2 linked regions of the Labrenzia sp. PHM005 genome follow. The protein of the gene in region 1 interacts with the protein of each later gene in a pairwise test. Links are inferred from orthologs where the notes say so. Each region holds a gene or a part of one and is shown in the gene's direction. Other genes may lie near its edges.

The links. Proteins that work in one complex are often made in the same cells at the same time.
Region 2: the proteins of FJ695_RS14915 (region 1) and FJ695_RS15915 interact in binary tests that used the Escherichia coli proteins (3 or more experiments, as listed by UniProt). The link is inferred for Labrenzia sp. PHM005 from one-to-one orthologs.

What each region holds. Positions count from the first base shown.
Region 1 is NZ_CP041191.1:3,298,550-3,303,084, reverse strand. What follows is about bases 923-3,800. They hold FJ695_RS14915 (RNA methyltransferase), read left to right. Parts: upstream 923-1,886; coding sequence 1,887-2,714; downstream 2,715-3,800. Other genes in these bases: FJ695_RS14910 (helix-turn-helix domain-containing protein), read right to left, coding at 2,739-3,638; FJ695_RS14920 (PaaI family thioesterase), read left to right, coding at 1,342-1,866; FJ695_RS14925 (MarR family winged helix-turn-helix transcriptional regulator), read left to right, coding at 923-1,289. In the rest of the region: FJ695_RS14930 (bile acid:sodium symporter family protein), read right to left, coding at 1-584; more of FJ695_RS14925, read left to right, coding at 774-922; FJ695_RS14905 (putative quinol monooxygenase), read left to right, coding at 3,815-4,105; FJ695_RS14900 (hypothetical protein), read left to right, coding at 4,105-4,452. UniProt on the Escherichia coli protein: Specifically methylates the ribose of guanosine 2251 in 23S rRNA.
Region 2 is NZ_CP041191.1:3,512,334-3,515,982, forward strand. Bases 1-2,821 are described here. They hold FJ695_RS15915 (NAD(P)H-hydrate dehydratase), read left to right. Parts: upstream 1-559; coding sequence 560-2,083; downstream 2,084-2,821. Other genes in these bases: FJ695_RS15910 (P-II family nitrogen regulator), read right to left, coding at 1-121; FJ695_RS15925 (LysR family transcriptional regulator), read right to left, coding at 2,566-2,821. In the rest of the region: more of FJ695_RS15925, read right to left, coding at 2,822-3,471; FJ695_RS15930 (ABC transporter substrate-binding protein), read left to right, coding at 3,612-3,649. UniProt on the Escherichia coli protein: Bifunctional enzyme that catalyzes the epimerization of the S- and R-forms of NAD(P)HX and the dehydration of the S-form of NAD(P)HX at the expense of ADP, which is converted to AMP.

The sequences.
Region 1 (4,535 bases):
GGTGTTCCAAGAAACATCTCGCGGTTCTGAATGAGAAACTTGATGATCAGTCCGGAGATAAGCAGAATCCCGACAACGCTGCTCGCCCTTTCCAATCGGCGGGCGGCGGCAACACTTTTTGAAAGGATGACCATCCCGATAGCGACCGGCACCATCACAAAGAGCAAAGTCGCTATGATGCTGGAGAACGGCACCTGCAAGTCGGCAGATGTGTAACCGCCTGCATAAATCCAAATTGCCAGTGGCATGAGGACAACGGCCGCAAGCGTCGAGGCAACCGTCATGCTGACGCTCAGCGCAACATCACCTTTTGCATAATAGGTAAAGAGATTTGAGGTCGTGCCACCTGGCGTCGCACCAACCATAATAAGGCTGAACGCAATTGCGGTTGGCAACTCAAAAAAGATCGCAAGCCCAAGAGCGATGACTGGCATCAATCCATACTGACTGATCAAACCAATTAGAAGCGGCAAAGGCCTCGCGAGCACCATCCGCAAGTGATTGACACGGATCGTCGCCCCCATTCCCAACATGATGATGAAAAGCATCAGTGCCAGCCCGACCTGCTCCACAAGACCTATCATTGCGCCCCTCCCCGGCTCCAAAATGTCGAATCTTCAACACCTTCGAACAAACACTTACATTTACACGGATACAATCCCTCGAATTTCAGATCTTCGATCCGCACTTCACGCAATCTCTGGAAACAACGGTTTTGTTGGCAAAAAAAGAACCCGCTTGCCGCATTACTAATTATGTTGTAGCTACAACAAATGACACATTCTTTGGACGGCATCGATTTCTATCAGATGGGCCAGACCTGTTTGGGACACACCGTCCGGCGAACAGCGAATCTGCTCACCCGGCATTTCAACCGCTATCTAGCGCCCTACGGGCTAGAGATTACTCAGGCGCAGTTACTGGCGGTGATTGCCAGTGGCGATTCTCTCTCATCCTCCGACATTGCCCGCTACATCGGGATCGACCGGTCTACCCTCGCCCGCAATCTTAAACCCCTTGAAGCAGCCGGCTTGATCGCGCGCCGCAAAAGCGGAGGCAGGAAGGTCGTGCCTGTTTTGACAGAAAAAGGCGAACAGCTCACTGCCGAGCTTCACGCGACTTGGGAAAAGGCTCAGCAAGATCTGGCAAATGAACTGGGCGAAGAAACAGCCGAAGCGATCCGGGGCCATCTGTCAGCCCTGAGAAGAACCGTCAAACACCTGGAACAGACGGACCCAGACAAAAATGCGCCGCCGAAGAACACAGCTCACCGCTCCACCTCCTCCTGAGCGTCCAGCACACACGACAGAACCGTCACAGACATTTTAAAGGAAAAGACCTATGAGCCTTCCAGACACGATCACCGAAAACGGCAAGACCCATATAATCGATGCCCTGCCAAAGCAGCAGGTGGCCGGTATCTCAGGCCTGCAGATTTTTGAATTGATGAAGGACGGCAAATTGCCGGCCCCACCAATGATGATCCACTCCAATATCCGGATTAAGGAATTTGAGCATGGCCGCGCTGTATTTACCGGCGTTCCTGAAAAGCAGTTCTTAAATCCACTCGGTACGGTTCATGGCGGCTGGATCTCCACACTGATCGACACAGCACTCAGCTGCGCGGTTCATACGTGCCTTGAACCGGGTGAGTTTTACACGACGACATCCCTCACCGTGAATATGGTCCGCCCGTTAAAACCGGGCAGCGGCGAAGTCACTTGTGAAGGCCGGATTGTCCATCGCGGCTCGCGCCTGGCGACGTCTGAAGGTGAACTGAGAGATGCCAACGGCAAGCTGATTGCCCACGGCGCTGTCAGCTGCATGATCTTCCCGAACCCGGCAGCCTCTTCCCCTAACGGATAATTGGGGTTACAGCAGGCAGCATGACTGACGACAAAAGACCTGCATGGAAAAAATCGCGCCCAGGCCCCAACAAGGGCCAGGGCCGCTTTTCAAAAAACTCCGGCAAACCGGGACCGCGCCGCCCTGGATTGCCGCCGGAAGGCCCGGTGCTTTTATATGGCCTTCACACAGTGGAAGCGGCTTTTGCCAACAAAGACCGCAAACGCCTGAAACTCTATGCGACCGAAAACGCTCAGAACCGGCTCAAGGAGCGCGGTGTCACCATTGACGTTCCGATAGAGGACAAGCGCCCCAAGGAACTGGACCGGATGGTGACCAAGGACGCGGTTCACCAGGGCATGATCCTGGAAGCTGATCCCCTGCCCGCTTATGGCGCAGAACATCTGAAAGGTGCCCGGCTGATCCTTGCGCTCGACCAGGTGACCGATCCGCACAATGTCGGTGCGATCCTGCGTTCAGCGGTTGCTCTGGATGCAGACGCTGTCGTCACCACCGAACGCCACGCACCAGAAGAAGGCTCGGTTCTTGCCAAATCCGCCTCCGGCGCGCTCGACATGATCAAACATGTGCGTGTAAAAAACATGGCCCGCTTTATTGCCGAAATGAAGGACCAGGCCTTCGGTTGCATCGCGCTGGACAGTGACGGCCCGGCCAGCCTGGAAGACACCGAGTTTACCGACAAGACGGTTCTGGTTCTCGGATCGGAAGGCAAAGGTGTGCGCCAAGGTGTGCGGGAAGCCTGCGGCCTGCTCGCCCGTCTCGACATGCCCGGTGAAATCCGCTCGCTCAATGTGTCGAATGCGGCGGTCTTGTCTCTTTATGTAGCACGGCAGAAGATGGGGCTTTGAGGCGGCTAAGCCCGTCATCAGCCCCTATAAACTCCTCAACCGCATCGCCTTGGGCGTTGTTCCAAACTGCTTGCGGAACTTTTCGATGAAATGGGACGTGCTGGAATAACCGAGCTCTGCCCCGATTTCCGTCACCGATTGCCGGGAATTCAAAACCAGCTCCTGGGCCTTTTGCAGTTTATAGTCCGCCAGCCATTGCCGGGGCGGCATGCCGAACTGACGTTTGAAGTCACGGGTAAAAGACGTCACCGACCGGCCGGACATTCGTGCCAACTCGGCGACAGACAGGTTCCGCCGGGCATTTTCGCGCATCACATGGAGAATGTTTCGAGGCGCCTGGCCGGTATGACAGGCGGTCAGAAATCCTGTCAGCCGCTCGGCATCATCAACTTCCGCAATCAGATGCAGACACTCCAGAAGCTTTGTCTGCAACAGTGACGGCGAACCTGTCATCTGCCCATAGATTGTCTTTGCACTGTCAAAGAAACCGGCCAATGCCGCATGGGCCTGAATTTTATAGGCACTGGCTGCCCCTGTAGCGCCAGACTGCGGGTGAGGCCCTTGAAGGGCTCGGATGGCCGCTGTGTCGAACGACAGGATATAGGCTTCGAGCGGGCCTTCCTTCGCCGAAAAATCCGAAATCATGTAGGTGTTAGCCGGCATCAGGATCATCTCGCCGCCCTGCAATGAGATTTCACGGCCATCGGACGTCCAAAAAGTCTCACGGCCGCGCAGGGTCATGCACAGGCACGGCGCGGCGGTGCGGAACTCCACCGCCAACATCGTTTTTTCAATCAGCTTGTGAAAGATTCCCGCTTCGCCATGGGCCATAACAACCGAAGCCTCTTGGAATGCATGCAAGTCTTCCGGCAAGGTCAGGACATCATCTGGCGGATGGGAGAGAAAACTTCTGGTTTGGATCATGCCCAACCATACCTGATTTCGAAGATCCTCAAACCGGCTGGCCTTGCTGGCGAGATGGACAGAATGTCTCAGGTCACAGCTTATGACCGAAAACCGGCACTTTTGATGTTTCGCCGACAGTTTCAAATCAAAGGGCGCCGTAAACCACTCCTGTTGTTTCAAAATAGGAGATCACGATGAGCACCTGGGTCACCCTTCAGATGAAGGTTTCTGAAAACGCCTTTCCGCAGCTTGAAACCTTTCTGTCAGACAAACTTCCGGCTGTGCGCGGCTTTGACGGCGCGTTGTCGGTTTCGCTTTTCTACAATACGGAAACGCGGGACTTTCTGATCCTGGAAGAATGGATCTCACAAGACCACCACCAGGCCTATATCAAGTCGATCATGGACAACGGTGTTATGGGGGACTTGCTCTCCTTTATGGAAGGCCAACCAACAGTGACCTACCACGACCGGCTGGTGATGTGATGTCCGGTCTTCCCTCAGTGAATATCACCCGCCGAAAGGTTCTGGCTGGCGGAACCATTGTAGCCGCAAGCCTCCCCATGGTTCGGTTTGGAAATGCTGCAGCGTCCGACACAGATCTGCTGATAATGGAAAACTCTTTTACCCGGATGTGGCGGTTTCCAAAATCATCCACTCAGTCGGTTTTGCCTGAAGCCATCCGCCGTCGCCAGACACCGGGCCTCCTCGCCCAGCGCCTCTTGCAGAGCGACAGCCATCTAACGGTGTTGGAGGAGTGGCTGCCTAAGCAGCCTGTTCCGGACTTTTTGGTGTCGGCGACAGTGAGTACTTTCTCGAAACTGCCAATTTGATCAGCCATCCAGCCACACACGCTTCGACTCTGACCGGCGCGTGTGGCTGGATTGCCCTTGCAAGAACGTCAGCCTGCCTGTCG
Region 2 (3,649 bases), 210 kb from region 1 along the record:
CTTTTTGGCGGCCAAAGCCCTTGGCTTCGGTCACTGTGATGCCCTGCAGGCCGACTTCTTGAAGAGCTTCTTTCACCTCGTCGAGTTTGAAAGGTTTGATGATCGCTTCGATCTTTTTCATCACCGTATGTCTCTCTCCACATTAAACTGGCAGGGTCTGCCCGGTCGCTCTTCTTTAGAAGCCGGTTCAGGCAGGCGTGCCTTGACCGGGATCATCCGAGAGCTGTTGCCCAGGTGTTAGCAGGAAGCGTGCCAATTGAAAGTGGACGCAGTTTTTTTTGCATTGCGGCGGGAAACCGCCACCATTTTTGGCAGGTTTGATGCAGTGCCAATGCTGTTGGTCATCAGAGGACCGTGTAGCTGTCTATTTTTTGAGCAACCTGCACATAAAGTATGCAAGGTTGTGCCCTTGACGGCGTCAGGCCGGCCCTGCGCTCAAAAAAGAGCGCGTCGGGCCTTGTGGTTTTGATCAGTGGTAAGGTTGCTTGAAGAAGACCGGCTAGAGTTTGTTGGTCTCCCGATGGAAACTGCGCTTGCAGACTGAAAGCGAAAGAAAATCATGACAGCTGCCTTGTTGACGCCTGAGGAAATGGGCCGTGCCGATCGCTTGACGATCGAGGGCGGTATTCCGGGAATTGACCTGATGGAGCGGGCGGGCACTGCTGTTGCCAAGGCGGCTGCAGATCTAGCGCCGACAGGAGGGCGCGTCTTGGTGTTATGTGGGCCGGGAAACAATGGCGGTGACGGGTTTGTCGCAGCAAGGCTTCTGGCAGAACACGGCTATTTGGTTGATGTGTATCTTCTGAAAGACCCGGCGGGCCTCAAGGGCGATGCGGCGCTTGCGTTTGCCTCTATGAATTTGCCCCACAAAGTTTTGCCGGACACCGTTCAAGTCGCAGGCGATCTTTTCGAAGAAGCCGTTGCGCCCGACGTTGTTATTGACGCCCTTTTTGGCGCAGGGCTGGACCGGCCGCTTCATGGTTTGGCGGCCATGCTCGTTGATGTGATCAACAGCGCCTCAGCGCCGGTGGTCGCTGTGGATCTGCCGTCTGGTGTCAATGGAACGACCGGACAGATAATGGGATGCGCGATTGAGGCGCACACGACTGTGACGTTTTTCCTAAAAAAGCCGGGGCACCTTCTTTTTCCGGGACGCGGCCTTTGCGGGGAGGTCACAGTTGCCGATATCGGGATAAACCAGAGTGTGCTCAATCTTATTGCGCCGCAAACATTTGAAAACGGTCCAGCGCTTTGGCTCGATCATTGGCCGGTGCCGGATCCGGCCGGGCACAAATACGCTAGGGGTCATACTGTGGTTTTTGGCGGTCCGGTGGCTGCGACCGGTGCCGCGCGTTTGTCCGCAACGGCTGCACTGAGGGCCGGGGCAGGGCTCGTCACCTTGGCATCGCCCCCAGATGCTCTGATGGTCAATGCCTGTCATCTGACGGCTGTAATGCTGAAAAAGATAGCAGGCGCTGAGGCCATCCCTGAGCTGCTGGCCGACAAACGTCTCAACGCTGTCCTGATCGGTCCGGCATATGGTGTCGGCCCAAAAACTTGTGCCGCAGTCGAAGCGATTCTGGCGCAGGATCGGGCCACTGTTCTGGATGCGGATGCCTTAACCAGTTTCTCAGAAAAACCTCGGAAGCTATTTGAATTAATAAGAAAAGCTAAAAGTCCTGTGGTTCTCACACCGCACGATGGTGAGTTTGCGCGTCTGTGTCCGGACCTCGTGGATGTAGACAGGTTGAGCCGTGTCCGCACAGCGGCTGTGCGGTCAGGTGCTATTGTCATCTTAAAAGGGCCGGACACCGTGGTCGCAGCGCCCGATGGACGGGCCGCGATCAACGCCAACGCGCCGCCCTGGCTGGCGACTGCCGGGTCCGGGGATGTTCTGGCCGGAATTGTTGGCGGCTTGCTCTCCCAAGGAGTAACCGGGTTCGAGGCCGCATGTCAGGCCGTTTGGCTGCACGGTGCCGCAGGGCAAGAGGCAGGGCCCGGCCTGATCGCGGAGGATTTAGCGCCAGCGCTTAAGGCGCCGATCCGCGAGCTTGTGGACAAGTCTTGCGTCTGGGGTACCTAAGGCGTTATTTTTCCTTTGACCTCAAAAGACAGAGTGATATAGAGGCTCCGCTTCAAACGCGGAGCTTTCAAGTTCTCGCGATGCGGATGTGGTGAAATTGGCAGACACGCCAGATTTAGGTTCTGGTGCCGCAAGGCGTGGGGGTTCAAGTCCCTCCATCCGCACCAAATCACTTGCTAGCAAGTGATTGAGACGAAAAGATAACCGGCCTTTGGCCGGTTTTTTTGTTTTTGCTTTCGTAAGCATTACCCCAGCTCTCGTCCTTCGATCTGTGCAAATGCACTGGGTGCGGAACAACGGCCGTTTCCAAAATGGCCTGACACCAGCCCTTTGGATTGCCCGCGCTGGTAAACTCGCATATCTGGCTCAATGCTTCGCAAAACCGACCGGACCCTAAGCCTGCGGGCGGGTGTCCTGATTTTTGCGGAAGGTTTGGGATCAGCATTGATCAATAACAAACCCCGAACAGGTTTCCCAAAAACTCAAGAATCCAAGCGGAGTTGCCTGAGCGATTTGGACAGGATCCGGCAGAGGGCGTTTTCAATCGGTTTTTGATTGCTGCGTGACGGGATGAGCAGGCCGATCTTCAAGTCTTTCAGAAAGCTCGACTTGAGCGGGAGATAGCTGAGCTCTCCAGATTCAATTTCTTTCAAAAAACCAATCTTGGAATAAAGGCCAATACCGCGGCCAGAGAGGATCATGGAACGGGCGAGGGGCAAGGAGTTGGTAAAACAGGCCGTTTTCAGCGGGATCGTATGGTCGGCAAGCGCCAGATTGACCAGTGACCGTTCCGCAAGCGCATCGTAGGAGCGGATCAGCGGAAACGGTGTGAGGTCTTCTAGGTCCAGGGCATCACGTTCGGCCAATGGATGGTTCTTGGTGAGAATGGCGCCGATTGGTGCGGATTTTTCGGTCTGCAGCCGCACGCCGGGGTGGAGGTCATTGCTGAAGGATATGCCGATGTCAGCTTCGCCCTCGGCCACGGCTCGAACGATCTCGTCCGGCTGCGCCGTTCTGATGGTATAGGTTATATCCGGATAGTCCCGGGCGAACTGGTCGATGGCAGAAGGCAAGAGACTGAGCGCGACAGAGTCGAGAGAAGCGATGTCGATATGTCCGGCCCGCATCTCACGGATATCGGCCACAACATGCAGGATCTTTTCATAGTCGAAGATTGTTTTCCGGCAATGTTCCAGAACAACAGCCCCGGCGGTGGTCAGTTCGACGCCTTCTGCATGCCGGTCGAACAAACGGACCCCTAAGCGCTCTTCAATGTCGAGGATTTTCCGGTTTACCGAAGATGACGACACATGCAGCACGGCCGCGGCTCTCCGGATAGATCCTTGCCGGGCGACTTCATCAAAATAGCTCAAAAACTTGCTGTGCATCGGTGTTTCTCTCTAGCGTGATGCAAAAAATGCATCGCTATGCGCAAAACTTAATTCTATCTGCAGCGCCGAACCCACGTCTAGTCTGAAAAGAAAACGGGAGATAACAAAAAAATATCACCTACCAGGAGACGGGTATCATGACGCATTGGGGACTTAACCGCCGGCATATGTTGCA